Regions from separate parts of the Rhizobium sp. 268 genome, predicted to be linked through region 1. Evidence: riboswitches for the same ligand, from Rfam matches in the RefSeq annotation. Region 1 holds a riboswitch; each other region holds the start of a gene.

The links. A riboswitch is a leader RNA that binds a small molecule or an ion and turns the genes downstream of it on or off. The one in region 1 is predicted to bind cobalamin.
Region 2: linked by a shared signal. The riboswitch ahead of nrdH (glutaredoxin-like protein NrdH) and the one ahead of cobU (bifunctional adenosylcobinamide kinase/adenosylcobinamide-phosphate guanylyltransferase) in region 1 are both predicted to bind cobalamin.
Region 3: linked by a shared signal. The riboswitch ahead of OS035_RS16405 (CbtB domain-containing protein) and the one ahead of cobU (bifunctional adenosylcobinamide kinase/adenosylcobinamide-phosphate guanylyltransferase) in region 1 are both predicted to bind cobalamin.
Region 4: linked by a shared signal. The riboswitch ahead of bluB (5,6-dimethylbenzimidazole synthase) and the one ahead of cobU (bifunctional adenosylcobinamide kinase/adenosylcobinamide-phosphate guanylyltransferase) in region 1 are both predicted to bind cobalamin.

The regions. Positions count from the first base shown of each region.
Region 1 is NZ_JAPPSO010000004.1:263,314-271,151, forward strand. Features, by position in the region: gene cobN (cobaltochelatase subunit CobN) at 1-2,189, opposite strand, end outside; gene cobW (cobalamin biosynthesis protein CobW) at 2,194-3,243, opposite strand; gene cobU (bifunctional adenosylcobinamide kinase/adenosylcobinamide-phosphate guanylyltransferase) at 3,248-3,772, opposite strand; cobalamin riboswitch at 4,057-4,449, opposite strand; gene OS035_RS10000 (chloride channel protein) at 4,729-6,519, shown strand; gene OS035_RS10005 (adenylate/guanylate cyclase domain-containing protein) at 6,527-7,615, opposite strand.
Region 2 is NZ_JAPPSO010000031.1:2,966-10,803, forward strand. Features, by position in the region: gene queC (7-cyano-7-deazaguanine synthase QueC) at 1-21, shown strand, start outside; gene queD (6-carboxytetrahydropterin synthase QueD) at 21-377, shown strand; gene queE (7-carboxy-7-deazaguanine synthase QueE) at 374-1,102, shown strand; gene OS035_RS31760 (adenylate/guanylate cyclase domain-containing protein) at 1,115-2,338, opposite strand; gene nrdF (class 1b ribonucleoside-diphosphate reductase subunit beta) at 2,440-3,414, opposite strand; gene nrdE (class 1b ribonucleoside-diphosphate reductase subunit alpha) at 3,531-5,735, opposite strand; gene nrdI (class Ib ribonucleoside-diphosphate reductase assembly flavoprotein NrdI) at 5,714-6,118, opposite strand; gene nrdH (glutaredoxin-like protein NrdH) at 6,135-6,356, opposite strand; cobalamin riboswitch at 6,615-6,841, opposite strand; gene OS035_RS31785 (heavy metal translocating P-type ATPase) at 7,045-7,838, opposite strand, start outside.
Region 3 is NZ_JAPPSO010000007.1:325,800-333,637, forward strand. Features, by position in the region: gene OS035_RS16385 (acetate/propionate family kinase) at 1-715, opposite strand, end outside; gene OS035_RS16390 (inorganic phosphate transporter) at 1,009-2,610, shown strand; gene OS035_RS16395 (putative bifunctional diguanylate cyclase/phosphodiesterase) at 2,620-4,191, opposite strand; gene OS035_RS16400 (histidine phosphatase family protein) at 4,593-5,147, opposite strand; adenosylcobalamin (AdoCbl) riboswitch at 5,224-5,366, shown strand; gene OS035_RS16405 (CbtB domain-containing protein) at 5,379-5,588, shown strand; gene OS035_RS16410 (CbtA family protein) at 5,601-6,347, shown strand; partial or broken gene OS035_RS16415 (hypothetical protein) at 6,398-7,026, shown strand; gene OS035_RS16420 (sulfite oxidase-like oxidoreductase) at 7,011-7,673, opposite strand.
Region 4 is NZ_JAPPSO010000004.1:120,426-128,263, forward strand. Features, by position in the region: gene OS035_RS09270 (NADP-dependent malic enzyme) at 1-1,615, shown strand, start outside; gene OS035_RS09275 (ribonuclease H family protein) at 1,633-2,166, opposite strand; gene OS035_RS09280 (DUF2865 domain-containing protein) at 2,320-3,411, shown strand; gene bluB (5,6-dimethylbenzimidazole synthase) at 3,415-4,104, opposite strand; cobalamin riboswitch at 4,147-4,333, opposite strand; gene OS035_RS09290 (MFS transporter) at 4,504-5,910, shown strand; gene OS035_RS09295 (methyl-accepting chemotaxis protein) at 6,111-7,838, shown strand, end outside.

The DNA of each region.
Region 1 (7,838 bases):
ACCCGCTGCAAGCTCGCATCACCGCCCTCGCCCAGCCCGCGCGGCACCCGCGCCAGCGCCACGGTGAGATCTGTCAGCAACCGCCCCTCCGGCGACACCCCGAACACATGCAGCCCATCCCGAATCTGCATTTCCTTGAGGTCGCAGAGATAGGCGTCGAGCTTCTTCAGCGCTTCGCCTTCGCTTTCGCCGCTCTTTATACCGGCATCCCGGTCGAGGCCGATATCGGTCACCAGATCGAGGATCTGCCGGCTGAGCAGGCGAATGCGGCGGGGATCACTGCCGGAGGCCTCGTAATATTCGTCGACCAGCGCTTCCAGATCCTTGAGTGGCCCATAGCTCTCGGCCCGCGTCAAAGGCGGCGTCAGATGATCGATGATGACGGCGGCAGTCCGGCGCTTGGCCTGCGTGCCCTCGCCCGGGTCGTTGACGATGAAGGGATAGAGATGCGGCAGCGGCCCGAGGATCGCCTCGGGATAACACTCCTCCGATAGCGCCAGCGCCTTGCCCGGCAGCCATTCGAGATTGCCGTGTTTGCCCATGTGGATGACGGCATCGGCGCCGAACGCGCGCCGCAGGAAAGCATAGAAGGCAAGATAACCGTGCGGCGGCACGAGATCCGGCGAATGATAGCTCTCCTTCGGATCGATATTATAACCGCGCGCCGGCTGAATGCCGACGAGGACGCTACCGAAGCGGGCGAAAGGCAGGGCGAAGACGCCGTCGAGAAAATACGGATCGTTCTCGGGATCGCCCCAGCGGGCCCTCACCTCATCCTGAATCTTATTAGGAAGAGTATCCAGGAAGCCGTTGTAGAGACTCAGGGAAAGGGTCTCGCGAATGACCCTGCCGTCATGACCTGAATTGGTCGGCCCTTGCATCAGATGCCGGATCAGCGCGTCGCCATCGGCCGGAATATCGGCGAGCGGATAACCCGCTGCCGCCATCGCCCGAAGCACCTCGATGCTGCCGGCCGGCGTATCCAGGCCAACCCCGTTGCCGAGCCGGCCGTCGCGATTCGGATAGTTCGCCATCACGAGCGCGATGCGCCGGTCGCGAGCCGGAGTAGCGCGCAGCCGCGCCCAATTGGCGGCCAGTTCCGCCGTATAGCGCACCCGGCCGGCATCCGGTTCGCTGGCGACAATGTTGGTCTCGACGGCTGCATCGTAACGCGCCGCCGTCTTGAAGGAGACCGCCCGCGCCAGCACCCGGCCGTCGACTTCGGGCAGCGCCACGTTCATGCCGAGATCGCGCGCCGACAGGCCTTGCGAGGAGGCCGCCCACGCTTCCTTGGAGGACGCAGACAAGATCGCCTGCAGCACCACCGCCCCATTCGCCTCCAGCACCGTCGGCTGCCGGTCGGCACCAGGCGCGGAGACGGCAAAGCCGGTCGTGTTGATCACGACATCGGGTTTCAGTACTGAGAACACGCTCTCGATAATGCCGGTCGAAACGGGGTCCTTGAGGCTATAGGCAAAGACCGGCAGCGGCCGGAGACCGTGCGCCTGCAAGGCTTCGATCAGCGCTTCGATCGGCTTGGTCTCGCCGCTCTGCACGAGCGCTCGGTAGAAGCTGATGGCGACGATTGGCTCCACCGCCACCTTCTCTGTCACCCGCCGCCACTCCTCGACCCCGATCAGCCCTCGCCCCGGCCACCAGATCCCCGCCTTCATCAACGGTACCGCCGGCGCGGGCTTCTCCGCGCCCGACAGCATCGCCGCGGCATAATCGAGAAAGGCGCGCCCATTGGCCTCGCCGCCCTCGATGAGATAGGCCCAGAGCGCATCGAGATCGTCGACCTCGATGTTCGAGAAGGGTACCAGCCCCGCATCCGACCTGGCATCACCCGGCAGCACCGCAATCTGCGCGCCGGCGCGGGACGCTGCAGCATGCAGCGCCTCCAGCGCATAGCGGAAATAGCTGGCGCCGCCGAGCGCACGGACGATGATGAGCCTGGCGTGCCGCGCCGTGCGCTCGACATAGGTATCGACCGACATCGGGTGCTTGAGGCTCATCAGGCTGGCAAGCCGCAGCGAATGCGGCCCACCGCAGGCGCGATGGGCGGCCGCGATCGCCGCAAGCTCGCTGTCGGCGGCCGACAGAAACAGGATATCGCCCGGCGTCTGACCGAGATCGATCGCCTCTTCGCCGTCGCTGATCGTTCCCTGCTGGGCCAGAAGCAGATGCATGGGCCTACGCCAGCGCCTCGATCGCCGCTCTCACCGCACCCTGATCCATCTCATGCAGACCAATGACGACGAGGCGCGTGCCGCGGTTTTCCCCAGGCGCCCAGGCGCGATCGAAATAGTGGTCGATGCGGCTGCCGACTGCCTGGAGCTGCAGGCGCATCGGCTTGCCCGAAACATCGACGAAGCCCTTGAGGCGCAGCACGTCATGGGCCGATATGATGCTCTTCAGCGCCTCGATGAAGCCGGCCGGATCGGCGACCGGGCCGAGATCGACGACGAAGCTGTCGAATTCGTCATGATCGTGCGGCGTGCCGTCCTCATGCTCCAGTTCGTGATGGGACTTGCGGTTGGCGATATCGTCCTCCGTGCCGATGCCGAGGCCAAGCAGGATGCCGGCCGGCACCTCGCCGTTTTTCGCCTCGATCATCACCGGCTTGCGCGAGGTGCGGGCGGCGACCTCGTCGCGCACCCGGCCGAGGCCGGCCACGTCGATCAGGTCGGTCTTGTTGAGCACGATGAGATCGGCGCAGGTGAGCTGATCCTCGAACAGTTCCTCGATCGGGCTCTCGTGATCGAGCGATTCATCCTCGCTGCGCGCCGCCTCGACGGCATCGTGGTCGTCGGCGAACCGGCCGGCGGCAACAGCCGCACTGTCGACCACCGTGATGACGCCGTCGACGGTCACCTGGGTGCGAATGTCAGGCCAGTTGAAGGCGGCGACCAGCGGCTGCGGCAGAGCGAGGCCCGAGGTTTCAATGACGATATGGTCGGGCCGCTGCTCACGTTCCAAGAGCTTCGTCATCGTCGGAATGAAATCGTCGGCAACGGTGCAGCAGATGCAGCCATTGGTGAGCTCGATGATATCGTCCTCGCTGCAGTTCTCCGCACCGCAGCCCTTCAGCACCTCGCCGTCGACACCGAGATCGCCGAATTCATTGATGATCAGCGCGATCTTTTTACCGCCGGCATTGGTAAGCAGGTTGCGGATCATCGTCGTCTTGCCGGCGCCGAGGAAACCGGTGATGACGGTTGCGGGAATCTTCTGTTGGTTCATGGATTTAACCCTTCATTTTCAGCGGCAGGCCTGCCGCGATGAAATAGACTTCGGCGGCCTTTGCCGCGATCATCTGGTGGAGACGGCCGGCATGATCGCGAAAATCCCGCGCCATACGATTGTCCGGCACGATGCCGAGGCCGATCTCGTTTGACACGAAAACGAGCCGCGCCTTTGCCCGCGGCAAATAATCGGCGAGCGCCAAAAAATCCGCCGCCATATCGCGCTCCTCCATCATCAGATTGGTGACCCAGAGCGTCAGGCAGTCGATCAGCACGACCCGGCCCTCGCCGTCGATGGCGGCGAGCCTGCCGACGAGATCGAGCGGTTCCTCATGCGTCGTCCATGACGGGCCGCGATCGGCTCTGTGCTGGGCAATCCGCGACTGCATCTCCTCGTCCCACGCCCGGCCGGTCGCGACGTAGTGACGATCGAGGCCGGTTGCAACGACGAGGTTTTCGGCAAACCGGGATTTGCCGGAGCGTGCGCCGCCGAGGATGAAAATGGTATTGGAGAGAGCGGTCGTCATGCGCAGACGGCCTGCTGGGAGAATGCGACACCCCACCACGCTCCCTCATTCCTTTGCCTGTCACAGGAACCCAGCCACGGCGCGTCCGCGCCGTAAATGACTCTCATTCGGGAAGTAAGTCTCTCGCGCCCAAGGACTTGGTCGCACTGGATTCCTGTGACGGGCACAGGAATGAGGGAGGAGAGGGAAATGCGCTCCAGTACCCCACGAGGCAACGCCGAATTCAATCGTTCAGCCAAAACAACCTCCGTGCTGGCAGCGGGTCTCTTGCCCAGGATTGGGCTTTTCGCCCGGCACGAATGGCAGGTCTCCTGGCTCGCGGTTGTCGGCCGCGATCGGGGCGGACCGGAAACCGGTCGCCCCTGATCGTGCCAGCGGATCTGCCTCGCCTTCCCGGCTGCATTGGTGAAGAGGTGGACGATTCGTAGAAATAGAGGCGTCCGACCCCGGTTGATCACCATGCATGTCCAGTGGCTTTTCCGGCATGTCGCCCGTCACGCCCGCCTGCGCGATTGCAAGCGGGCAGGAAGGGCTCGATGCCGGATGGAAGACCCTGACCGCTCTACAGTCGCGGGGTCGGCTGTGATGAAGGCGCCCGGTGTGGGTCCGCCCCGTCACATTCCCTTTTCATCCGGAAGGCGTAACGCCGATCCGGAACCATCCGTTATATCCGCGGATGATCAGATGACCATCCGCGTGGGATGGTCTGGCGACCATCCGTTGAGGGATGGTTAGGCAAGCTCAGGAGTGAAGTCAACCGGCCTTGGCGGTCGGCCGTGGGCGGCAAGGCAGGCACGCTCATCCGAACACGACTTACTCGACCAGGAATATCGTCATTTATCAGAGGCTTACGTCATAAATATTTGACGCGCCCGCCGACTTTTCGCCGCAATTGCGCTGCAAGCGGACTTCGCCATCGCCCTTGACCGGGCCTCTTCCTGCCTAGTTGTCTTGCCATGCTTATGAAATTGGATCGGCGCCGGTTCCGAGCGCTGCGTGTTTTCTTCGATCCGGGGCGGCTGCGGGCGCTGACCCGCCGCAGCGAAGTCGGTCTATCTCTGGCGGGCGCTGTCGTCGGCATTGCCTCCGGTCTTGCCGTGACCGGCATGAGCTTCGTCTCCAATGAACTGCATCAGTTGGTCTTCGGTATCGCCGACAGCGAAAGGTTGAGCTCGTCGGTGATCGACGACAAGCTGCTGCTGCTCACCGCCCCGATCATCGGCGGCATCCTGCTCGGCCTGTTGCTCTTCATTTTGGCCAAACGCCGCAAGAAGCCGATGGTCGACCCGATCGAGGCCAATGCGCTGCATGGCGGCCGCCTGTCCTTGACTGACAGCATTATCGTCGCCGTGCAGAACCTGATCTCCAACGGGTTCGGCGCCTCCGTCGGCCTGGAGGCCGGCTATACCCAGCTTGCCGCAGGGCTCGCCTCGAAACTCGGCCTGAAGCTGCAGCTTCGCCGCTCGGATCTCCGCGTCCTCGTCGGCTGCGGCGCAGCCGGCGCCATCGCCGCCGCCTTCAACGCGCCGCTGACCGGCGCCTTCTATGCCTTCGAACTGATCATCGGCACTTATACGATCGTCTCGCTGACCCCTGTGGTGGTTTCGGCCCTCGTTTCCACCCTGATCGCAAGGCTGCTCACCCACGGCGATTTCACCATCGATATCGGCGGCTTCGGCGCGGTCGTGCCGGCCGATTATATCCCGGCGCTGCTGCTCGGCGCGGTCTCAGCCGGCGTCGGCATCCTGATCATGCAGGGTGTCGCCTTTGTCGAAGAACTGGCGCGCAAGAGCGCGATCGCCCCGCCCTTCCGCCCGGCCCTCGGCGGCATCATCGTCGGGCTGCTGGCGATGATCTCGCCGCAGGTGCTTTCGGCCGGCCATGGCGCGTTGCATCTGAACCTCTCCCGCGACGTCGCCATCCCGGCGCTGATCGGCCTCTTCCTGTTGAAATCCTTGGCTTCGGCGATCTCGATCGGCTCGGGCTTCAGGGGCGGCCTGTTCTTCGCCTCGCTGTTCATGGGCGCCCTGCTCGGCAAGCTCTTTGCTTATTGCGGCCCCTATTTTGCCGATGCGACGCTGACGCCCGTCATTTATGCCGTGGTCGGCATGAGTTCGCTTGCCGTCGCCGTCATCGGCGGGCCGCTGACGATGACCTTCCTGGCGCTCGAAATCACCGGCGACTTCCCGATCACCGCGCTGGTGCTCGCCGCCGTCATCACCTCCTCGCTCGTCGTGCGCTCGACCTTCGGCTACTCCTTCGCCACATGGCGCTTCCACCTGCGCGGCGAAAGCATCCGCAGCGCCCATGACGTCGGCTGGATCCGCAACCTGACGGTGGACAAGCTGATGCGCGCGGACGTCAAGACGGCAAGGGCTGGCATCTCGCTGGAGGAATTCAAGCAGGCCTTCCCAATCGGCTCGACCCAGCGTGTCATCCTTGTCGAGGAGAGCGACAAATATGTCGGCCTCGTGCTGGTGCCGGAGATCTACGCCAACCCGACCGACACCCAGGACGAGGGCAAGACGCTTGCCGATTTCATCCACTACCGCAACGATTTCCTGCAGCCACAGATGAACGCAAGGCAGGCGGCGGCGATCTTCGATAAGAGCGAAAGCGAAGCACTCGCCGTCGTCAACAATTTGATCGAGCGCAAGGTGATCGGCCAGCTCAGCGAAAGCTATACGCTGCGCCGCTACAGCGAAGAACTGGACCGCCGCCGTCGCGAAGTCTCCGGCGAAATCTGAAGGGGTGTTATGACGCGACGCCGGCCAGCCGGAAGACGTCGGCCTTCTTCGAAACGCCCCGCAATTCGAAAGAGCCGAGATACTCGCAGGGGACGGCTGAGGTCGCCGCGAAGCTCTCCGACAGCAGCAGGTGCTGCTCGAGCATTCCGCAGAGCTTTTCCAGCCGCGAGGCTTCGTTGACAGCCCTGCCGATCACCGTGAAGTCGAGCCGGCCGTGGGCGCCGACATTTCCGTAGAAAACCTCGCCGAGATGCAGCACGACATCGATGCCGATATCGGGGCCTCCGTTGCGTGTCCGCTCGCGATTAAGCTCTTCGTTGGCCTTCAGCAGATTCTGAGCCGAAGCCAACGCTGCCCTGCAGGCCTTTTGCGGATCCTCCGCCTCAGTCGGAAAGATCGCCAGTACACTGTCGCCCATGAACTTGAGGATCTCGCCGGAATTTTCCTCGACATGCCGGTCGATCAGCTCGAAATGCTCGTTGAGAAACCCGACGATCTCCGCGGGCTGATAGACCTCGGTCAAGGCCGTGAAATTGCGAAGGTCGGCCAGTAGGATGGCGGCATCGATGGAACCGCCCATTCCTCTGCGGGTTTCGCCGGCAAGGATGCGCGCACTCGTCCTAGCGCCGGTATAGACCGCGAGGATATCGCTCGCCGTCTTCGAAACCGCCACGCGGTAGGCCGCCAGTCCGAGTGCCGGGAATAGCGCTGCGACGATCGCCAGTTGATCATCGGAAAATCCGCCCGGCGCATCGCTCGTCAGCGAGAAACCGAGCCCGCGCAACGCGACTTCCTTCGGGAATTCGAACAGGCTAATCACGTGATCCGTGCCCCCGGAAAGCGCGAATTCGTTGAGCTCGGTATAATCGAGACCCTCGCCCCTCGCCAAATTCCATCGCCCCGTTCTTTCGCCGCGGCTCAAAAGGTAAAAGATCGGCGTCTTCTCGAAGTCACGCTCCGTCGCACTGCCGTGCTCGGCATTTTCAAGGACGGTCTCACCGCCCCGCATGAAATTGGCCGCGACGCCGCGATACATCGGATGCAGGGACGGCATTCTGATACTCGCCCGCCAGATCGGAAACCCGTCCGCGATCAGCCGCTTACACAGGCCGGAAACGAGGTCGCCAATATGCTCGCTGGTGATTCCCTGCTCTATAATCCACTGAATATGACCGTTAATTTCCGAACCTCCACATAAGCCGGCGCAACCTTATGACGGCAAATCGGGCAAATGGGCGGCGATGCCGAACCGGCTGCCGCCCTATCAATTGATAGTCGCGCCAAACCGATATTTCCAGCCGTTATCAACGGCAAGTCAT
Region 2 (7,838 bases), on a different contig from region 1:
TCTGCTGCGGAGGTGCGTTGATGTACCGCATCACCAAGGAGTTCCATCTCTCCGCTTCGCACCAGCTGGATCATCTGCCGGCCGACCATCAATGCGCCAGGCTGCACGGCCACAACTACATCGTGGTCGTTGAGCTCTCCGCCGAAAGCCTGAACGATGACGGCTTTGTTCGCGACTATCACGACCTTTCGCCGCTCAAGCGCCATATCGACGAGTCCCTCGATCATCGCCACCTGAACGAGGTCTTCGGCCATTCGAAAGTCACCTCCGAGTTCCTGGCAAAGCATTTCTACGACTGGTGCAAAGAGCGCTTCCCGGAGACATCCTCCGTCCGCGTCAGCGAGACGCCGAAGACCTGGGCGGAGTATAGGCCGTGAGCGGGGAGACCATTCGCGTCAGCGAGATCTTCGGCCCGACCATACAGGGCGAAGGCGCGTTGATCGGTCTGCCGACGGTGTTCGTCAGGACCGGCGGCTGTGACTATCGCTGTTCCTGGTGCGACAGCCTTCATGCGGTCGACAGCGCCTTTCGGGATCAATGGCTTCCGATGTCCGTCGAGGCGATCTGGCAGGAAGTGACAAAGCTCTCCGGAGGCAGGCCTCTGACGGTTTCCCTTTCCGGAGGCAATCCCGCGATCCAGCCGCTCGGGCCATTGATCGAATTCGGGCATTCGCAAGGATATCGTTTCGCCCTGGAAACGCAGGGGAGTGTCGCCCGGGACTGGTTCCGCGATCTCGACATGCTGGTCTTGAGCCCCAAGCCGCCGTCAAGCGGAATGCTGACGGATTGGGATCAGGTCGACGACTGTCTTCGTCTCGCCGCCGGCGGGCCGGAAGTCGTCTTGAAAATCGTCGTCTTCGACGATGAAGACTACGCCTTCGCCCTGGAGGCGGGCGAGCGCTATCCCTATATTCCCCTGTTCCTTCAGCCGGGCAATCATACGCCGCCGCCGCCCGATGACGACGATGCCCGCATCGATATCGACGGCGTGATGGACCGGATGCACTGGCTGGTCGAAAAGGTGACCGCCGATCGATGGTTTACGCCACGCGTGCTGCCGCAGCTGCACGTGCTGCTGTGGGGCAACAAACGCGGCGTCTGACTCTGCCTGCTCCTATCGCTCCGGGAAAGCAAAGACATCAACAGGCTCTCCGAGCCCGCGCAGCGGGTAGGTGCCGAGACTGTCCATGTCTTTGGCGCAGTCCGCCATTTCGACGAAGGCCCGCGACAAGAGCACTGGGCGCTTGACCTCCTTGGTGAGGCTTTCCAGCCGCGAGGCGACATTGACCGCCGGGCCGATGACGGTGAAATCGAGCCGGCGGCGTGAGCCGATATTGCCGTACATGACGTCGCCGACATGCACGCCGACGCCGTAGCGCAGCGGATCGCGCCCCATGCGCACATGCTCCTCGTTCAGTTCGGCCATCGACGCCTGCCCTTCGCGGATCGCCTGCAGCAGATCGGCGCAGGCCGTTTCCTTGCTCAGCGGGAAAATCGCCAGCAACCCGTCGCCCATGAACTTGAGGATCTCGCCACCATACCGTTCGATCGGATCCGATATCGCATCGAAATAATCGTTGAGCAGATGGATGACATCGTCGCGCGGCCAGAGATCGGAGATTGCCGTAAAGTCGCGCAGGTCGCAGATCATGATCGCCGCGCCGACGGTGGCGCCGCTGCCACGCGTCGTCACGCCCGACAGGATCTGCTCGCTTGCATGCGGCCCGACATAGGTCTGCAGCAGTGTACGCGCCATGATGTTCTTCAGCCTGATTTCGCTGACAAGGGTCAGGGCCGGCAGAAGATCGCGCAGGAAATCGACGTGTGCGCGCTCGAAGCCGCCCGGCCGGCTGGTGGAAAATGTCGCCACATGCCGTTTGCCGAAGGTATGCTCGAGCGGCCAGGCGATATACTCGGTCAGGCCGTCGTCATGCAGTTCCTGATAGAATGAATCCAAGCCGCCTGCGGCTGTACCTTCCAGCTGCCTGCGCACCTCCTCCGCACCCTGATGGATCGCGTTGACGGGACTGGTCAGGAACTCCGGCGTGTTCTCGACGCCATAGGCAAAGGTGTTGATTTTCGCATCGGTGAGCCCCTCTTTCCAGAGGATGCGCGCCCCGATCCATTGCGGATGGTTCGTCCGGAAATGCAGGGTTGCGCGGGCCACCGGCACGCCTGCCGCCACCAGCTTCCCGCACATTTCCACCAGGATATTGTCGATGAAGCGCTCACCGCGCGTCTCGTTCACCAGCCAGTCGAGAATCCGTCTCCTGCGGATCGGCCAGACGCCATCGTCCGCTTCGGCGGCAGTTCCGGCCTTGTTTGGAAAAGACGACATTAAAAACTCCGCTGCGCCACATCTTCGGCGAGGATCGACTTCATTTCCGCTGAATGTGGGCGATGGGGAAGCAAATGATAAGGGCCGACTGCGATAAAGCCTCAGAAATCCCAGTCCTCGTCGTCGGTCGCAACAGCCTTGCCGATCACATAGGAGGAACCGGAGCCGGAGAAGAAGTCATGGTTCTCGTCGGCATTCGGCGAAAGCGCCGACAGGATCGCCGGATTGACCTTGCAGGCCTCGGCCGGGAAAAGCGCCTCGTAGCCGAGGTTCATCAGCGCCTTGTTGGCATTGTAATGCAGGAATTTCTTGACGTCCTCGCTCAGCCCGACGCCGTCATAGAGCGCCTCGGTATATCTGGCTTCGTTGTCGTAGAGCTCGAGCAGCAGGTCGAAGGCGAAATCCTTGATCTCCTGCCGTCTCTCCTCGGAAAGCCGCTCCAGTCCGCGCTGGAATTTGTAGCCGACATAATAGCCGTGCACCGCCTCGTCGCGGATGATCAGCCGGATCATGTCTGCCGTGTTGGTAAGCTTGGCGCGGCTCGACCAGTACATCGGCAGGTAGAAGCCGGAATAAAACAGGAAGCTTTCGAGGAAGACGCTGGCGACCTTCTTCTTCAAGGGATCGCCGGAACCATACTGCTCCATGATCAGCGCCGATTTGCGTTGCAGGAACTCGTTCTCCTCCGACCAGCGATAGGCATCGTCGACATCGGGCGTCGAGCACAGCGTCGAGAAGATCGAGGAATAGGAACGCGCATGCACCGCCTCCATGAAGGAGATGTTGGAAAGCACCGCCTCCTCATGCGGCGTTACCACATCCGCCATCAGCCTGATGGAGCCGACGCCGTTCTGGATCGTGTCGAGCAGCGTCAGCCCGGTGAAGACGCGGATGGTCAACTGCTGCTCGGCCGCCGTCAGCGTCGCCCAGGAGGGAATGTCGTTGGACAGCGGCACCTTCTCCGGCAGCCAGAAATTGCCGGTCAGCCGGTTCCAGACCTCGAGATCCTTATCGTCCTCGATGCGGTTCCAGTTGATGGCGCGCATGCGGGAGATTGGCTTGATGGATATGTTCATTGGGTGGTCTTTCTTCGAAAAATTCTAACGGAGTGCGGAGCCCCCTCACCCTTCCCTCTCCCCGCTGGGGAGAGGAGGGGGCTACAAGCTCGAAACTCTCGGCCAGCAGCCCAAAATCAAAGCGTACAAGATACGCAGCCCTGCACCTCGGTGCCGGACAGCGCCATCTGGCGAAGGCGGATGTAGTAGATGGTCTTGATGCCCTTCTTCCAGGCGTAAATCTGCGCCTTGTTGACATCGCGCGTCGTTGCCGTGTCGCGGAAGAACAGGGTCAGCGACAGGCCCTGGTCGACATGCTGGGTCGCCGCCGCATAGGTATCGATGATCTTCTCCGCGCCGATCTCATAGGCGTCCTGATAGTAATCGAGATTGTCGTTGGTCATGAACGGCGCCGGATAGTAGACGCGGCCGATCTTGCCTTCCTTGCGTATCTCGATCTTCGAGACGATCGGATGGATCGAGGAGGTCGAGTGGTTGATGTAGGAGATCGAGCCCGTCGGCGGCACTGCCTGCAGGTTCTGATTATAGAGGCCGGAAGTCATGACCGCCGCCTTCAACGCCACCCAATCCTCCTGCGTCGGAATATGGATTCCGGATTTGTCGAACAGCGCCTGCACCTTCCCGGTCGCCGGCTTCCATTCCTGCTCGGTATATTTGTCGAAATAGTCACCGGAGGCATATTTCGAATTTTCGAAGCCCTTGAAGCTCTGGCCCCGTTCGACCGCCAACAGGTTCGAGGCGCGGATCGCGTGATAGGTCACCGTATAGAAATAGATATTGGTGAAATCGACGCCTTCCTCCGAGCCGTAGAAGATGCGTTCGCGGGCAAGATAGCCGTGCAGGTTCATCTGGCCGAGACCGATCGCATGGCTCTCGTCGTTGCCCTTTTCGATCGAGGGAACCGAGGCGATGTGGCTCATGTCGGAGACCGCCGTCAGCGCCCGGATCGAGGTCTCGATCGTCTTGCCGAAATCGGTGGAATCCATGGCCGCGGCGATATTCAGCGAGCCGAGATTGCAGGAAATATCCTTGCCGAGGTGCTTGTAAGAGAGGTCGTCGTTGTATTCGCTTGCCTTGCTGACCTGCAGGATCTCGGAGCAGAGATTGCTCATCGAAATGCGCCCGGCGATCGGGTTGGCCCGGTTCACCGTATCCTCGAACATGATGTAGGGATAACCGCTCTCGAACTGGATCTCGGCGATCACCTGGAAGAATTCACGCGCCTTGATCTTCTTCTTCGAGATGCGAGCGTCCGCCACCATCTCCCGGTACTTTTCCGTCACCGAAATCTCGGTGAAGGGCACGCCGTAAACGCGCTCCACGTCGTAAGGCGAGAACAGATACATATCCTCGTTGTTCTTGGCGAGTTCGAAGGTGATGTCGGGCACGACGACGCCGAGCGACAGCGTCTTGATGCGGATCTTCTCGTCGGCATTTTCGCGCTTTGTGTCGAGGAAGCGCATAATGTCGGGGTGATGGGCGTTGAGATAGACGGCGCCCGCGCCCTGGCGCGCACCCAGCTGATTGGCATAGGAGAACGAGTCTTCGAGCAGCTTCATGACCGGGATGATGCCGGAGGACTGGTTTTCGATCTGCTTGATCGGCGCGCCGGCCTCACGGATATTCGTCAGCGACAGAGCCACGCCGCCGCCGCGCTTCGACAGCTGCAGCGCCGAATTGATCGAGCGGCCGATCGATTCCATATTGTCCTCGACGCGCAGCAGGAAGCAGGAGACAAGTTCGCCACGCTGCTTCTTGCCGGCATTGAGGAAGGTCGGCGTTGCCGGCTGGAAACGGCCGGAAATGATCTCGTCGACCATGTCGCGGGCAAGGGCCTCGTCACCCCGCGCCAAGGTCAGCGCCACCATGCAGATGCGGTCCTCGTAGCGCTCGAGATAGCGCTTTCCGTCGAAGGTCTTCAGCGTATAGCTGGTGTAATATTTGAAGGCGCCGAGGAAGGTCGGAAAACGGAATTTCCTCGCATAGGCCTGATCGAACAGGTCGCGGACGAAATTGAAGGAATACTGGTCGAGAACCTCCTGCTCGTAATAACCCTCGGTGACGAGGTAATCGAGCTTTTCCCTCAGATTGTGAAAGAACACGGTGTTCTGGTTCACATGCTGCAGAAAATACTGCTTCGCCGCCATGCGGTCCTTGTCGAGCTGGATCTTCCCCTCGTCGTCATAGAGGTTCAGCATCGCGTTCAGCGCGTGATAGTCGAGCGTCTCCGCCGCTTTCCAAGGGCGTTCGCCGGCGGGATGAGCAAAAGTGTTATGCGGTTTTGCGCCCGCATCCCGCGTCAGAGTTGTTCCCGTGTCCAAAATTGTTCCATTCCGTGTTTGACGTTGGCGACATCCTCGGCCGTGCCCATGAGCTCGAACCTGTAGAGGTAAGGCACCTGGCATTTTTGCGAGATCACGTCGCCGGCGAGCCCGTATGTCTCGCCGAAATTGCTGTTGCCCGCGGCAATCACGCCGCGGATATGTCCTCGGTTTTCCGCATCGTTCAAGAAACGGATCACCTGCTTGGGAACGGCACCCTTGCCACCGTCGCCGCTGTAGGTCGGCACAATGAGAACGAAGGGTTCGCGAATAGGGAACGCCTCTGCGCCGCTAGCCGGAATGCGCGCCGCGCGCAGTCCGAGCCTGGCGACGAAGCGATGGGTATTCTCGGAGCGGCTGGAATAATAAACGATCAGCCCCATCGCCTTTTTCCTCGGGTCAGGAGAGCGCGCTGATCATATCGGGGCGGAAACCCGCCCAATGCCGCTCACCGGCGATCACGACCGGCGCCTGCATGTAGCCGAGGCTGCGGACACGATCGAGCGCTTCGGCATCCTGCGAGATATCGACGATGTCGTAATCGACGCCCAGCCGGTCGAGGGCGCGATAGGTGGCGGTGCACTGGACGCAGGCGGGTTTGCTGTAGACGGTAACGCTCATCATGTTCCTCGTGATGTCAAAGAATTCAGGACGCAAGACTGAGATCGGGCGCCTTGCAGCGTCCGGGGCAACATTTGGTGATATGGCAAAGTCGGCGTTTAAACGCCTGATACGATCCCTCTCGGGATTTGCGCGGGCGGCGGCCTTGATATTCTGGACATGACTTCAACCCCGAAGTGCTCATGCGGACGTTCGGGGCAGCGTAACAGGCGCGGATCATTCCGCTGTCATTCACGCGACCTTCCGGACACCCCGCCCGTGGACATCTAGTTCAAGGCAGGTCTCCTGGCTTGCGGGTCGAAGCACCCTGCCCCAGCCTTCCCGAGGCATCATGCCTCAGTGACCTGAAATCGGACAGTTGCTCGCCGCTTACAGTTGCGGGGGCAGCTCCGGCCTTGCTGCGCCGTCATGGCGAAACGCACCGTATTCCCGTCTTAGCCCGCGATCCGACACGAATCGAAGGAACCTTGAACACTAGATATAGTACGCGAATCCGAAATCACGTCAACGGATGGTTTGTGCATTGCGTTACGACAGGTTTGAAATCGCTACGTTCCTGTGAAAAACATGGCCAACGAAGGCTTAACGAAAAGAGGCTGTCGAGAAGGCCGAAACGAAGAGAGCCGGCCTATAGCCGGCTCTACGATTGTCGATTCCGGATCGCCCGCATCGTCGCTGCGAAGAGAGTTTATCCCTTGACCCGCAACAACCTCAGCGCGTTGATCGTCACCAGCACGGTCGCGCCGGTATCGGCGAGAATCGCCGGCCAGAGCCCGGTGATGCCGGCAATCGTCGTCACCAGGAACACCGCCTTCAGCCCGAGCGCTATGCTGATATTCTGCAGGATGTTGCGCATCGTCCGTTTGGACAGTTCGATCATCCGCGCCACGTCGCCGACGCGCCCGTGCAGCACGGCGGCATCGGCCGTCTCCAGCGCCACATCGGTGCCGCCGCCCATGGCGATGCCGATATCGGCGGCGGCCAGCGCCGGAGCATCGTTGATGCCGTCGCCGACCTTGGCGACGATGAAGCCCTGGCGCTTCAATTCGCCGACGACCCGCTGCTTGTCCTCAGGCATCATCTCGCCGCGCCAGTCGATGCCGAGCATCTTGGCAACAGCTGCTGCCGTCCGCTCGTTGTCGCCCGTCAACATCATCGCCTTGACGCCGGCCGATTCGAGCGTTGAAAGCCCAGCCTTGGCATCCGCGCGCGGCTCGTCGCGCATGGCGATCAGGCCGGCTGCAACACCATCGACAAGCAGCACCGACACGCTCTTGCCCTCGTCGTTCAGAACGGTAATGCGTGCATCCTTTTCCCCATCGAGCGCCCCGCGCTCGCGAGCAGCGGATGGGGACAGCAGATCGAGCGTCTCACCGCCCACTTTGCCGCTGACACCCTTGCCCGGCAGCGCTTCCAGTTCGAAAGCCGGCGGCACGGGAACACCGTCCGCCTTGGCGCGGTTGAGGATCGCCAGCGCCAAGG
Region 3 (7,838 bases), on a different contig from region 1:
GCGTCGCCATCGGGATGCCGTCGAGCGTCGAAAAGCCCATGCTGCAGTCGCGGCTGACGCCTTGATCGAGCGCACAGAGGCTGGCGCCGCTGCCGAGATGGGCGACCACTGCCTTTGCCGCTTGCGGCGCCTTGCGGGTTAGCTCGCCGGCGATGAATTTATAGGAAAGGCCATGAAAGCCGTAACGCTTGATGCCTTCCGCATGCAACGCACGAGGAATGGCGAAGCGGCGAACGAGATCGTCCTGCGTGGCATGGAAGGCGGTGTCGAAGGACGCCGTCTGGGCAAGATGCGGTTTCAGATGCGTGAGCGCTCGGATGAACCGCAGCGCCTGCGGCTGATGCAGGGGTGCCAGCGGCGTCAGCGCATCGACGCCATCGATTGCGGCTGCGTCGAGGGCGATTGCACCGGTGAAACGGTCGCCGCCATGGACGACGCGGTGGCCGGCGGCGCGGGTGGCGGCAATGTCGAAATGATCGGCGAGAAGTCCGAGGACCTCATCGATAACGCCGTGCAGGTCTTCCGTCACCTCGGCCTTCAACGGCATGTCGACCGTCTGCGCTCCCTGGCTCAGACCGAGCGAGCGCGGTTCGGCGCGGAAATCGATCACCCCCTTGCCGATTCGCCGCGCCTCGCCGCCATCCATGGCGAAGATGCCGATCTTGATCGTGGAGGAGCCGGCATTGAAGGTCAGGAGGAAGTCGGTCGATGACATGATCTTCGGGGCTCCGCGCAGTCGTCACGATGACCGAACTTAGGGTCGGGGCAGCGGACGGAAAGGCATCTGTTCGCCCGTCGCATGTTTTCTCCCTGCACATCCTATATCATCCTGTCCGGCTGGGAATGTGACGCGGCATCTCACAGGATGCGCCGGGCGGCAAGTCTGCGACGGCCAATATCGCCTGATGTCAGTGCGTTACGGAGCGGACCCGAACACGTCACGAGAGCTTCATGCTGCGGAACTATTAACAAAAGGCAAACTTGCAAAACGGAATAAGGAACTATGCCATGGCCGATATTGCCCCCAGCCAGGTTCATAGCGACACTTCCCACCCGCTCCACAGCTCAAATTCATCAGGCAAATGGTTCTTGCCGCTCTTCGCGCTCGTTCTGGTCTGCGGTCTTGGATATGTCGCCTATGCACTCGGACGCGACCTGACAACCGCAGTTGCCGTTCCCTGGATTCTGCTCGGCCTTGCGCTGCTGATCGCGCTCGGTTTCGAATTCGTCAACGGTTTCCACGATACGGCCAATGCCGTCGCCACCGTCATCTACACCCGTTCCATGCCGGCCGAATTCGCCGTCATCTGGTCGGGCTTCTTCAACTTCCTCGGGGTGCTGACCTCGAGCGGCGCCGTCGCTTTCGGCATTCTGGCGCTGCTGCCGGTGGAACTGATCCTGCAGGTCGGCTCCGGCTCCGGCCTTGCCATGGTCTTTGCGCTGCTGATCGCCGCGATCGTCTGGAACCTCGGCACCTGGTATCTCGGTCTGCCATCGTCGAGCTCGCATACGCTCGTGGGATCAATCATCGGCGTCGGCCTCGCCAATCAGTTCCTGGCGCCGGCAGGCACGGCGACGAGCGGTGTCGACGGGTCGCAGGCGACCAATATCGGCCTGTCGCTGCTGATCTCGCCGCTGATCGGCTTCGGTCTATCCGCGGTTCTGCTGCTGGTGATGAAGCTTCTGGTGCGCAACAATGCGCTCTATGCCGAACCGAAGGGCAACCAGCCGCCGCCGCTTTGGATCCGCGCGATCCTGATCTTCACCTGCACCGGCGTCAGCTTCGCCCACGGCTCCAACGACGGCCAGAAGGGCATGGGTCTGATCATGCTCATCCTGATCGGCCTGGTGCCGACGGCCTTCGCGCTGAACCGCACGCCTGATGTGAACTATCTCGAGGCCTACAAGTCGGCATCGGTCCAGGTCGAATCCGCGCTCGCCAAATATGTGAAGCCGGGCGTTACCGTCACGGACTACAAGGCGGAGGTCAGCAACGCGGTCAAGAACAAGATCTGGACGGACGCGACGACACCGGCCCTGCAGCAATATATCCATCGGACAAGCGCCGAAGTCGCGGCCTTCCCGACGCTCGAAGCGGTGCCGACCAATCTCGTCGGCAACGTCCGCAACGACATCTACCTGATCGGCGAGGCGCTGAAGCTGATCGACAAGCAGAAGCTGCTACCGATGGATGCCGGCGATCTCAGCGCGGTGACGAACTACCACAAGGCGGTCGACAACGCGACGAAGTTCATCCCGCTTTGGGTGAAGGTGGCGGTCGCGATCGCGCTTGGCCTCGGCACGATGGTGGGCTGGAAGCGCATCGTCGTCACCGTCGGCGAAAAGATCGGCAAGACGCACCTGACTTACGGCCAGGGCGCGGCAGCCGAAGTCGTGGCGATGGTCACCATCGCTTCGGCCGATCACCTCGGCCTGCCGGTCTCGACCACGCATGTCCTGTCGTCAGGCGTCGCCGGCACCATGGCGGCGAACGGTTCCGGCCTGCAATGGTCAACCGTGCGCAATATGCTAATGGCCTGGGTGCTGACCCTGCCGGCCTCGATCGCGATCGCCTTCGTGCTCTTCGTGATCCTGCGCCAAGTTTTTTAAGACATAGCGTCAGGCCGTGGAGGCCAGACTGGCATTGCGATCGCTGATGAAGATGCCCGCCTCGGCGGCGGGCATTGCCTTGCCGAAAAGATAGCCTTGGCCGATGTCGCAGCCAAGCTGCAGCAGGAAGGCAAGCTGGCCGTGCTCCTCGACGCCTTCGGCAGTCGTCTTGATGTTGAGGCTCCGGCCGAGGCCAAGCATAGCGCGGACGATCTTTTCCTGGCGTTCGTCGCCGCGATAGGTGGCGATGAAGCTTTTGTCGATCTTGATCTTGTCGAAATGATAACGGGCGAGCTGGGCCAGACTCGAATAGCCCGTGCCGAAATCGTCGAGCGCGATCTGGATGCCGGCCGCGTGCAGCTCGTCGAGGATGACGGCGGCGACGACGGGATCCTGGATCAGCGCGTTCTCGGTGATCTCCACCTCCAGGCGCTGCGGCGGCAGCCGGCTTGCCGCAAGGACTTTGAGAATACGCGACGTCAGAAGCCTGTCTTCCATCTGCACCGGCGAGACGTTGAAGGACAACATCACATGGTCCGGCCAGGTGAGTGCGTCGCTGCAGGCCTGGGCGAGAAGATCCTCGAACAATGCGGTGATCATCCCGTTTTCCTCGGCGATATCGATGAAAACAGGCGGCGGTATGTTGACGCCATCGTCACTGATCCAGCGCGCCAAGGCCTCGAAGCCGCAGAGCTGACCGGTCTTCAGGTCGATCAGCGGCTGATAAAAGGGTTTGATCGCCTTGCTGGAGATTGCGGCGCGCAATCTGGTTTCCAGCGCTGCGCGTTCCGTGACCTTGTCCTGCATGGCCGGTTCGAAAACGAAATAATGGTTGGGGCCGCGTGATTTCGCCTCGTACATGGCGAGGTCGGCCCGATGAGCGGCATCCTCCAGCGGTTCGGTTCCCTCGGCCCAGCGGTCGTAGCCGACGCTGGCGCCGACTTCGACGGCAAAACCATCGATATGGATCGGCCTGGTGACCGCCTGGATCAGCAGCTTGGCAAAGCGCTCCTCCCGCTGCGCTGTCAGGGCAAAGGCTACAATGATGAATTCGTCGCCGCCGAATCGATAGACGCAATCGGCATTGCCGAGCGCGCAGATCCGCCGGGCAACCTCGATCAGCAGAATGTCGCCCCCCTTGTGGCCGACGAGATCGTTGACTTTCTTGAAGCCGTCGAGATCGACGGAGAAAAGCGTGACGTTCTCGTCCCACTCCTCGATCTGGTCCTCGTCGTCCTTGATCGGCCGTGAGAGGATCTTGCGTTCGAAGGCGTAGCGGTTCGGCAGCTTGGTCAGATGGTCGTGGGTCGCGGTCCAATCGGCCTTCGCCTGGGCGGCGGCGCGCAGTTCCGTTTCCTTGCGCAGGTCGGCGATGCGCAGCACCGAATAGATGAAGCTCATGGCGCCGGCGATGCCAAGCGCCAGAACGAGTTTGTCGGCGCCGTATTCGCCGAAACCGGTCATGAAGAAGACAAGGCTGTCGTCAAGCTGCAAAAGCGCGCCGAGGAGCCAGAGAGTTATCCCAAGCCCGACGATCGATACGCATTGCCTTCCGGCCCTGCTCTGGAAAAACACCGGCATGTGGCCTTCTCCATCTCCACCATCTGCCGAACTATCATGAAAGTCTGAAATGTTCGTTGAAACCAGAAGGCGAATTTTTGGAGGCGGCAGCCTGTTGCTGCACCGTTGAGGGACTGAGGATGCTGAGCCGGGACGGGAAAGAACCAAGGCGAGCGTGCTGGTGCATCGCTCGCCTTTTCTCGTGCTTCAGGCGGTGACGATCAGCAGCGGAACGCTGACGATGAGACCGACCAGAACCGTGATTGTGGCGACACGCATCAAACGCAGACGACGCGTGCGCTCCCCACTCCAATCATATGTCATTCTTCCATCTCCTTGGGAAAGGAAGTAGTCCCGGTCAAACCCGGTTCAATAGAGATGACGCGATTTGCTTGTGTAAGGCTGGATAAAATGAGGAGCCGCTAATACGGAAAGCGCAGAGACCAGCGGCTGCCATTGCTGGTCATGCAAACGATGGCGAGCGGCTCGATATCGCTCCGCCAGAAGGAGGAGTGCGGCGCCTGAAGCACATGGGCGACCGCCGCCCGGATCACGGCCGCGTGGCTGATGGCAATCACATGGCCGCCGAGGGCGGATTCACCGTCCATCCAGCCGGCGACGCGTGTTCTGAGATCAAGAAGGCTTTCGCCACCATGCGGGGCCGCTTCCGGATCGCTCATCCAGGCCACGAGGTTCTCCGGCTCTTCGGCCTCGATCGTTGTGATCGACCTGCCGGCCCAGCGGCCATGGTCGCAGTCACGCAGCGCCTGATCTATCCGGGCTTCGAGGCGGAGCGCGTCAGCGGTCTGGCGGGCGCGCAAAGCGGGGCTGGTGGCGATACGGTCGGCGCGGGGTGGGGCAGCCATCCGGCCGGCGTCTTCCGCCGCCTTGCCTTCCAGCGGTTCGTCAAGTGGGAACAGCGTCTTGCGGCTCGCCGTCGTCGCGCCGTGGCAGATCCAGGTGAGGCGCGTATTCACAGTCTTCCGATCTCCCGGGGTGCAGTGGGACGGCCCTTTGCCGGCTCGTGAAGTTTCGTTGACAGTCTCTTCGGCGAGCAGATATAACCGTGTTGTTGCGGGTTTGGAAGCCGGTGGAAATCCGGCGCGGTCGCGCCACTGTGACCAGCGTGTTGAAGCTTTTTCACGCTGGAAGTCAGACCTTACCGCACAAACACTCTTTCGACTGAACGCGTCATTCCGGAGGAATACATGTCTGACACCACTTTCGCGCCCGCCGCGGCGCCGGCCCCGATCCCCGTCGGCGAAATCCTGCCCTGGGCGATCTTCGGCGGCCTGCTGATGCTTATCGCCATCTATTTCGTTGGCACCGAGGAAGGCGCGATGGCGCTGTTCAACGGCATGTATGTGCACGAATTCGTGCATGACGCCCGCCATCTCCTTGGCTTTCCCTGCCACTAGGGAGATATTGACATGGTTGGAAACCTTCTCCTTCGCGGCATGCTCGCGGGGCTGCTCGGTGGCATCCTCGTTTTCGCTTTCGCCCATGTCTTCGGCGAGCCGCTGGTCGATGCGGCGATCGCTTTCGAGGAGGCGAGCGCCCAGGCGGCCGGCGAAGCTGCCGAACCTGAAATCGTCAGCCGGGCCACCCAGGCCGGTCTCGGCCTTTTCACCGGCGTCATGGCTTACAGCATCGCCGTCGGCGGGCTTTTCGCGCTCGCTTTTGCTTTCGTGCACGGCCGCGTCAGCAATCTTTCGGCGCGCGGCACCTCGGCGGTCATCGCCATTTTCGCCTACGTGGCGATCGTGCTCGTTCCCGCTATCAAATATCCGGCCAACCCGCCGGCGGTCGGCAATGCCGATACGATCGGCGTCAGGACCGAGCTGTTCTTCCTGATGATTGTCGTCTCGCTCGCCGCGCTGATTGCCGCGGTGGCGCTGTCGCGCCGTCTTTCCGAGCGTTTCGGCCTCTGGAACGGCGCGATCATTGCCGGCATCGCCTATCTCGTCTTCATCGTGCTCGTGCTCTATCTGCTGCCGCCGATCAACGAGGTGCCGGAGAACTTCTCGGCCATGGTGCTCTGGCGTTTCCGGACGACAACGCTCGCCATGCATGCGATCCTCTGGGCAACACTTGGCCTTGGCTTCGGGGCGCTGGCGGAAAAGCGGCTTGCTGCGAAGGGCGGCCAGCGGAGCCGGCCGGCAACGGCACTCCGCTGAACGCAATGAAGGGCGCCGTTTTGCCGGCGCCCTTGGGTTTTCAAGCGACCATGAAAAGCAGCAGAGCCATATCAATCCTGTCGGCGGCCTTTGCCGCCGCCTTCTTTTGCATGCCTGCTGAAAACGCCCTTGCTCATAGTCGCAGCGCCGGCGGCAGCCAAGCGGGTCTCGATATCCCAGAAATTTCGCATGGCGAGATGGCGGTGATTTCGCACTATCGCGGCCGAATTATCGGCCTGTGTCCCGCGCAGTCGATACAAACGAGCCCTTCCGCCGCGTTCTGAACTATGCCGAAATCCAATATTCCTATTGTCTTTGGGGGCGGATGCCGGGCAGCGTGGCCGACGAGGAAAGTCCCTTCAACGAATGCGCCCACGCCTACCTCGCGGCGACGAAAGCTGTGTTGATGGCGATGCGCGAGATGCCAGGGGAGCGGGCTGTGGCGAGTGAAATCATTTCCGCGGTCGACGCCGACATGGTGCGGCGCGGGCTTGCGCTCATCACCTGCCGGTTCAGCGGCGAGGCCTTCAACACCGCCGGTCTCGTCAATCCACGCTGGAGCAAGGTGCCGCTTCATCCCGCCAGCATGGCGTCGCTGACGGCGCTCGCCTTGATGCTCGGGCTTGGTGTCCTTGCGCTGGGCCGCTTTCTGCGGCCGAAGACTCAATCGTCGGAATAGCGCTGCTCGCGCCACGGATCGCCATACATATGATAGCCGTTCTTTTCCCAGAAGCCGGCTTCGTCCTCCGGCATCAGTTCGATGCGGCGCAGCCATTTGGCGCTTTTCCAGAAGTAAAGATGCGGCACGACGAGGCGCATCGGGCCGCCGTGGTCCGGCGTCAGCGGCAGGCCTTCCCAGGATGTCACTAGGATCGCGTCCTCGGCGGCGAAGTCGGCAAGCGGCAGGTTGGTGGTATAGCCATCATAACTCGTCAGCATGACGTAAGCGGCTTCCGGCTTCGGCATGGCGAGATCGAGCAGATCGCGCGTGGAAACACCCTTCCATTTGTTGTCGTAGCGCGACCAGGTGGTGACGCAGTGGATATCGCTGACCTTGGTGCTCTGCTCAATCGCGTGGAAGTTGGCCCAGGTGAGGGTGAGCGGGGTTTCGACAAGGCCGCGCACTTCGAGACGCCAGGTTTCGGTGGATATGACGGGCTGCTGGCCGAGATCGAGCACCGGCCAGTTCTTGACGAGGTGCTGGCCGGGCGGCAGGCGCTCGGTTTCAGGGCGGGCTATGCGACCAGTCAGGAACTTGCCCTCAGCCGCCCAGCGCCGCTTGGAGCTGGTGAGCTTGCTATCGGCGGGCGTGTTGTCGTCACTCATGATAGGGTTCCCTTGCGATGCAGCAATAGGATATCGGCCTTTGCCGGGTGTCAAGTTCGACGGCCCTTGGAAATCGCTGCCGGTATTATTAGACTTGGGTATGCCTCACTGGGGAGTGGAGGCGGAAAGGGGAGGAGCCGGATCTGTCTTCGAGATATCGTGCGA
Region 4 (7,838 bases), 140 kb from region 1:
TCTCGAAGGCCTCGTCTATGAGGGCCGCACCGAGCTGATGGACGAATGGAAATCCGTCTACGCCCAGAAGAGCGACACGCGCACGCTCGCCGAAAATATCGGCGGCGCCGACGTCTTCCTCGGCCTGTCGGCCGCCGGCGTGCTGAAGCCGGAGCTGCTGGCGCAGATGGCCGACAAGCCGCTGATCATGGCGCTCGCCAATCCGACGCCCGAAATCATGCCTGGTCTTGCCCGTGCCGCTCGCCCCGACGCGATGATCTGCACCGGCCGCTCGGATTTCGCCAACCAGGTCAACAACGTCCTCTGCTTCCCCTATATCTTCCGCGGCGCGCTCGATTGCGGCGCCGAGACGATCAACGAGGAAATGAAGATGGCGGCCGTGCGCGCCATCGCAGCCCTTGCCCGCGAAGAGCCGTCCGACGTCGCCGCCCGCGCCTATTCCGGCGAAACCCCGGTCTTCGGCCCGGATTACCTGATCCCCTCGCCCTTCGATCCGCGCCTGATCCTGCGCATCGCGCCTGCCGTTGCCAAGGCCGCCGAACAGAGCGGCGTGGCGCGCCGCCCGATCCAGGATTTCGACGCCTATCTCGACCAGTTGAACCGCTTCGTCTTCCGCTCCGGCTTCGTCATGAAGCCGATCTTCACCGCGGCCAAGGCCGCCGAGCGCAAGCGCGTCATCTTCTCCGAGGGCGAGGATGAGCGTGTGCTGCGCGCCGCCCAGGTGCTGCTGGAGGAAGGCCTTGCCGACCCGATCCTCATCGGCCGCCCGCAGGTCATCGAGACGCGCCTGAAGCGCTACGGTCTGCGTATCCGGCCGCTGCAGGATTTCGAAGTCATCAACCCGGAAGACGATCCGCGCTTCCGCGAATATGTCGATCTGTATTTCTCCCTCGTTGGCCGCCGCGGCGTCATTCCCGAAGCCGCCCGCACCATCGTGCGCACCAACACCACCGTCATCGGCGCACTGGCGCTGAGGCGCGGCGAAGCCGATGCGCTGATCTGCGGTCTGGAAGGCCGCTATGAAAAACATCTGCGCGACGTCCGTCAGATCATCGGCAAACGCAAGAATGTCCGCGATTTCTCCGCCCTCAGCCTGATGATCTCGCAGCGCGGCGCCACCTTCTTCACCGACACCTACGTCACCTTCAATCCGAGCGCCGAGGAGGTTGCCGAGGCAACGGTGCTGGCGGCCGAGGAAATTCGCCGTTTCGGCATCACCCCGCGCGCCGCCCTCGTCTCGCATTCCAACTTCGGCTCGCGCGAATCCGAGAGCGCCACGAAGATGCGCAACGCCCTGCAGCTCGTGCGCGAGACTGCCCCCGATCTTGAGGTCGACGGCGAAATGCATGGCGAAAGCGCCATCACCGAAGCACTGCGCAAACGCGTCATGCCGGATACGACATTGCACGACGAGGCGAACCTGCTGGTCTTCCCAAATCTCGACGCCGCCAACATCACGCTCGGCGTGGTCAAGTCGATGACGGACGGCCTGCATGTCGGCCCGATCCTGCTCGGCACCGCCCTGCCCGCCCACATCCTGGCGCCTTCAGTCACCTCCCGCGGCGTCGTCAACATGGCCGCCCTCGCCGTCGTCGAGGCATCGCAGCCGGCGTAAGCCGGTTGCCGCCAACGTCAGCCATCGGCTATCGACAGGCGTCCCCTATCCGCGAGCGCGTCCGCGCGCTCGTTGCCGGCAATCCCCGAATGTCCCTTGCACCAGGCAATGGTCACCAGGGCGTTTTGGGATAGCTGAAGATCGACGGCTTTCCAGAGGTCCGCATTGTCGATCGTTCGCCGTCGCCCATGTCCATTCGGGCTGCTTTTCTTCCAGCCGTTGTTCTTCCAGATATGTCGGCGGCTGTTGCAGCCTTTGACGGCATAGACGGAATCGGACCAGATGATCGCGGGTTCTCCGGCTGTTTGGCTGTTGATCCACATGGCGGCCCTGAGAACGGCGGTCAATTCCATGGCATTATTGCTGGAATCGTCGACGCCACCGAAGTCGGAGGCGATTTCCACCGCATCGCGATAAGCGACAAACGACCAGCCTCCATGCCCGGAACCGGGCTCATAACAACCGTCCGCGAAGAGGTGAAGGCCGTGTTGGGCTTCCGTCACGCCTGATGTCGGTGCAAAGGAAGGGATCTCGTCGGGGATGCTTGTCATTTTCACCGCGTCTCTGGCGATTGCTGGATAAGATCAGGAAAATACGCTAATATTTTCTTTGAGCTTATTAAGAGAAATCCGTTAAGGGAAAACGCGCGGCCGATTGAAGTCGCATTCGACCCACCGACCGTTTGCTCATTCCGGGACGACGCCGTGAAACGCCGAAACCTGTCTCTCGCCCTTCTCCTCGCCTTCGCAGCGCCCGCCGTCGCGCAGACCAATGCCATCTGTGAGGACCTGCGCGGCCGTCTCGCCGACCTGCCGCGCTCGATCGGCAATGGCAACGGCCCGGAAGCACGCCAATATGCCAGTGCCATGGCCGAGCAGAACCTCGAGCTTCGCAAGGTGCGTAACGATCTGCGCAACTACGGCTGCACCTCGGGCAGCATGGTGGTGATCGGCGGCGAGAATGCCGATTATTGCACCGAGCTGTCGCAGGCCGAAGGCCGGATGATCGACAATATCGCTTATCTCCAGGACCGCCGCAACGAGCTGGCCGGCCGGAACGGCGCCGATGACGACCGCCGCGAACTGATGGCCGCGCTCGACAGCAACGGCTGCAACAGCGAGAACTTCTATGCGCCTTCCGAGCGCAATGCCAACGACCCTGCCCCGAGCGTCGAGGAGCAGGCGATGCGTTCGGACACTTTCATTCCGCTCGGCGGCAAAGAGGCCGATCCGCGCTACGGCCTGCCGCGGGCCGATATGCTGTCGCCGGTCAGCACCATCTGCGTGCGCAGCTGTGACGGCGGCTTCTTCCCGATCAGTTCAAACACCACCTCGGTCGATTTCGGCCGCGACGCCCAGACCTGCGCCAAGATGTGCCCCGGCATCGAAACCCAGCTTTTCTATCGCGACGTGACGAGCACGGAAGCCTCGAACATGATCTCGGTCGCAACCGGCACGCCCTACAGCGCCATGAAGAACGCCTTCGCTTACAAAAGCCGCGCGCCCGGCGAGAAAAACGCCTGTGCCTGCAATCTCACCGCCTATTACGACGAGATGCGCGGCAAGCAGGCGATAAGCCAGCCGCCGCCACAGGGCTCGATCACCACCATCCGCACCAATCCGCCGGCGAAGGATACAGCGGCCGCCGCCGCGCCGCAGCCATCGGTTCCAGAGCGTCCCTACGACCCCACGCAGAACAAGGTCCGCCAGGTCGGCCCGCAATTCCTCGCCGGCGACCAGGGCTCGATCGACCTTGCCAATCCTGCCGCACCTGGCCCGCAGCCGCAGCAGCAGTGATCGCTACCTCTCGTTCCTTCCCCAGCCATCGTGGAAGACGAGTTCCTCAAGCGGTAGCCGCTGCCGCCAGCCTTTGACCGAGAGTTCCGGCTGGTCGTAGAGCCGGTCGACGAAACCGGCGCAGAGCCAGGCAACCGCTTCGATATGCTCGGGGATGCCGAGAATGGTCTTCAGGTCGGCTTCGTGAAAGATGCTGACCCAGCCAATGCCGATCCCTTCGGCGCGGGCCGCCAGCCAGAGATTCTGGATGGCGCAGACTGTCGAATAGCTGTCCATTCGCGGATTGTGCGTGCGCCCCAGCACCACGCTGCCGCTGCGGGTGGGATCGCAGGTTACGCAGATACCGAGCGGCGCCTCCACGATGCCTTCCAGCTTGAGGGAGCGATAGACCTGCCGCCGCTCGCCCTCAAACATCAATGCCGCTTCCTCGTTGGCCTTGGCAAAGGCATCGCGGATGCGCGCTCGCACCGTTGGACTTCTCACCAGAATGAAATTCCACGGCTGCATGAAGCCGACGGAGGGTGCGTGGTGCGCGGCGGTCAGCAGCCGTTCCACCACGTCGTCGGGCAAGGGCTCGGGCAGGAACTGGCTGCGAACGTCGCGCCGCGTCATGATCGCGTGATAGACGGCCTCGCGTTCGGCCAAGGAAAAACCGGACGCCACGGACAGGGCATCCTCATCAAAGGGTCGCATCGTCAAATCCCCAACAACGCAACCGCCCGCCGTCCGCGCGGGTTGGGTCTATCTTGCCAGGCCGGTCTTCTGACTTGGCGTCATCCGTCTGCCGCAGCCTTCCCGGCGAAAGCCAGTGGCATGATAAAGCGGCAAACGTCGGCCTTACAGCGTTGGGCACGTTTCGGTCTCGCACCGAATTCCCGATTCTCCCGCTTGAAAAGCGGGCACCTGACGGCGCATCTATTTCAGCAAACCGGCCCTGCGGCAAGCGGCCTCATGCCGCATTCACCCGTATGTGACATCGATCGCGTGGACAGGTGTGCATCGCTGCCGTAGAACCGAACAGATCCTAACCGACGCCTGTGGCGCCGCAATTTTCCTCTTTGCACCCAGTTGCCCGTGCCCCGCCTGACACCCATGATCCTTGCGGTCGCCCTGTTCATGGAACAGATGGATTCGACCGTCATCGCCACCAGCCTGCCGGCGATCGCAGCCGATATCGGCACCTCGCCGATCGCGCTGAAGCTTGCCGTCACCAGCTATCTCGTGGCACTGGCGATCTTCATCCCGATCAGCGGCTGGATGTCGGATCGTTTCGGCGCGCGCAACATCTTCCGTATGGCGATCTTCGTCTTCATGATCGGCTCAGTCGCCTGCGCCTTTTCCAATTCGATTGCGGCCTTCGTCGTCGCGCGGCTGATCCAGGGCGCCGGCGGCTCGATGATGACGCCGGTCAGCCGTCTGCTGCTGGTCCGGGGAACGCCGCGCCACGAACTCGTCGATGCCATGGCCTGGCTGACCATCCCCGCGCTGATCGGCCCGATCATGGGGCCGCCGATCGGTGGTTTCCTCACCACCTATCTCACCTGGCACTGGATCTTCTGGATCAATGTCCCGATCGGCGTGCTCGGCATCATCCTCGTCACGCGTTTCCTGCCGGCGGTCGAGCCTCGCAGTCCACGGCCGATGGATTTTCCGGGCTTCTTCCTTTGCGGCATCGGCTTTTCTGGCTTCGTCTTCGGCCTGTCGGTGATCAGCCTGCCGGCCGTGCCTGTCATCTACGGCTATGTCACGGTGGCCGTCGGCATCCTTGCCGGCCTCCTCTATCTCCTGCATGCCCGCCGCGCGCCCTATCCGCTGCTCGATCCGAAAATGTTCCGTTATCCGATGTTCCGGGCGGCGATCCTCGGCGCCTCGAATTTCCGCATGGGCCTCGGCGCCCTGCCCTTCCTGATGCCGCTGATGCTGCAGCTCGGCTTCGGCCTGACGCCGCTGCAATCGGGCTCGGTCACCTTCGTCAGCGCGCTCGGCTCCATGGGGTCGAAATTTGCCGCTTCGCGCACCTTCAATGCCTTCGGTTTCCGCACCGTGATATCGATCACCACCTTGCTGGCGGCAATCTTCCTCGGCATCAACGGCCTTTTTACCAGGGAGACGCCGCTGCCGCTGATCATGGCCTGCCTGCTGATCGGCGGCCTGTTCCGCTCCATGGCCTTCTCAGGCGTCAACGCCATGGCCTTCGGCGATGTCGGTGAGGCCGACAGCAGCCAGGCGACCGCGATCAACGCCGTTGCCCAGCGTATATCCATGGCAATGGGTGTGGCGATCGCCGGCGGCATCCTCGAAATTTCGAGCAGCCTCCACGGCGGCAGGCTTCTGGTCTCGGATTTTCACACCGCCTTCTTCAGCGTCTCGGCGATTTCGGCGCTGGCCTGCATCACCTTCCTGCGCCTGCCGCGCGATGCCGGCGCCGAACTGACGACGCGCCGCCGCAAGCACCGCCAGGCCGAGCCGGAAGAGGCCATGGCGGAAAACAGCCCTTGATCCCGCTGGCCGCCGTTTCGCTATCCCATTCCACTTTATGATTTCTTCACACATCGAAGACAGACTGCGTTTGCGCGTTTTGGGTCGCACAGGGGACATGGGCATGAGTGCTCATGCTGCGACCGCCGGCGTGGATGCCTGTATTGATAGGCTGGTCGGAAACATATCTGACCGAGCCCGCGTTTCGAGGCCCCCGCGGCATGTTCCATTTTTTGAAAACGATGCCTCTGACAGCCAAGCTGGCGGCGATTATCGTGACCGTCAACCTTTGCGGCATCTCCGCCTTTGCCACCTACACCTGGATGTACGAAACCAGGGCGTTGATCGATGGCGCCAAGGCGAACTGGTCCAAGGATGTGGAGCAGTTTGCGTCTCTGGCCGCCGGCGGCGTGAAATGGGGCAAGGCGAATGCTGTGCGCGACGCCTATTCGCTTTACCGCGACGACCCCTCGCTTGATCTTGTGCAGTTTGCCGCCTTCAACGCCGAACCTGCCGCCGTCGATACGTGGACACGTGACGGCATCAGCGGTTTGCCGGCACCCGCCGATCTCGCAAAGAGCCTCAGCACCAAGCCTGAGAAAACGACGATCGATGACAGCGGAATATCTGCCGGCGTTGTTACGATCATTGCGCCGCTTCCGTTGGATAAATCAGGCAAGGCGACCGGCTACGTCGTCACCAACTGGTCGGTCGAAAAAATCGCTGCCGAAGTCAAGCAGAAGGTCCTGATTTCGCTGCTGACGCAGTTCGTCATCACCGCCATCGCCGTTGTCGCCTTTCTTCTCGCCATGCGCAGCCTCGTCGGCCGCCCCCTCAGGGTTCTCAGCGAGCGGATCAGCGCGCTGCAGAAAGGCGATCTGGCCTCTCCCGTTACCTACAGGGAAAACGGCGACGAGATCGGTTTCCTCGCACGTGCCTTGGAAGTCTTCCGCAACGAGGCGATTGCCAAGGTCGAAAGAGAGCAGGCCGCGGCCGAGCAGAGCGCCTCATTCGACGCCGAACGGGCGCGCAACGCATCCTTGACGGAGGAAGCCAGCAATGCTCAGCGGCAGGTCATGACAGCGCTCGCAAATGAATTGGAAAAGCTCGCCGCCGGCGACTTCTCGATACACCTCGCCGATCTCGGTCCTGAATTCGATAAACTGCGGCAGGATTTCAACCGCATGGTCGAAGCGGTTGCGGCCGCATTGACCGAGATCAAGATCGCTTCAGTCGCAGTGGAAGGAGGATCGAGCGAGCTTGCCTCCTCCGCCGATCAGCTCGCCAGGCGGACCGAGCAGCAGGCAGCAGCCTTGGAACAGACCGCCGCCGCATTGGATGAGGTGACCACCACGGTCAGAATGTCATCGCAACGGGCTGAGAGTGCCGGGAAGCTGGTCGAGGAAACGAAGCGCAGCGCGCATGTCTCGGCGACCGTGGTACGCGACGCGATCGGAGCGATGGACAGGATCCAGACCTCGTCGAGCCAGATCGGCCGCATCATCGGCGTCATCGATGAAATCGCCTTCCAGACCAACCTGCTGGCGCTGAACGCTGGCGTCGAGGCGGCGCGTGCTGGCGAAGCCGGCAAGGGTTTTGCCGTCGTCGCACAGGAAGTGCGGGAACTTGCCCAGCGGTCCGCCAATGCGGCGAAGGAAATCAAAAACCTGATCAGCGTCTCCGGCCAGGAAGTGGCAGCCGGCGTCGGGCTGGTGAACGAAACCGGCGATGCCCTCTTGAAGATCGAAGAGCAGATCAACCGCATCAGCGACAGCATCGCTTCCATCGTCCAGTCCTATCGCGAACAGGCGACCGGCCTGCAGGAAATCAATGGCGCCATCAACCAGATGGATCAGGCCACCCAGCAGAACGCGGCAATGGTCGAAGAGACCAACGCGGCCTGCCAGGAGCTGCGCACACAGGGACGCCTTCTGCAGGATTCGGCCGGC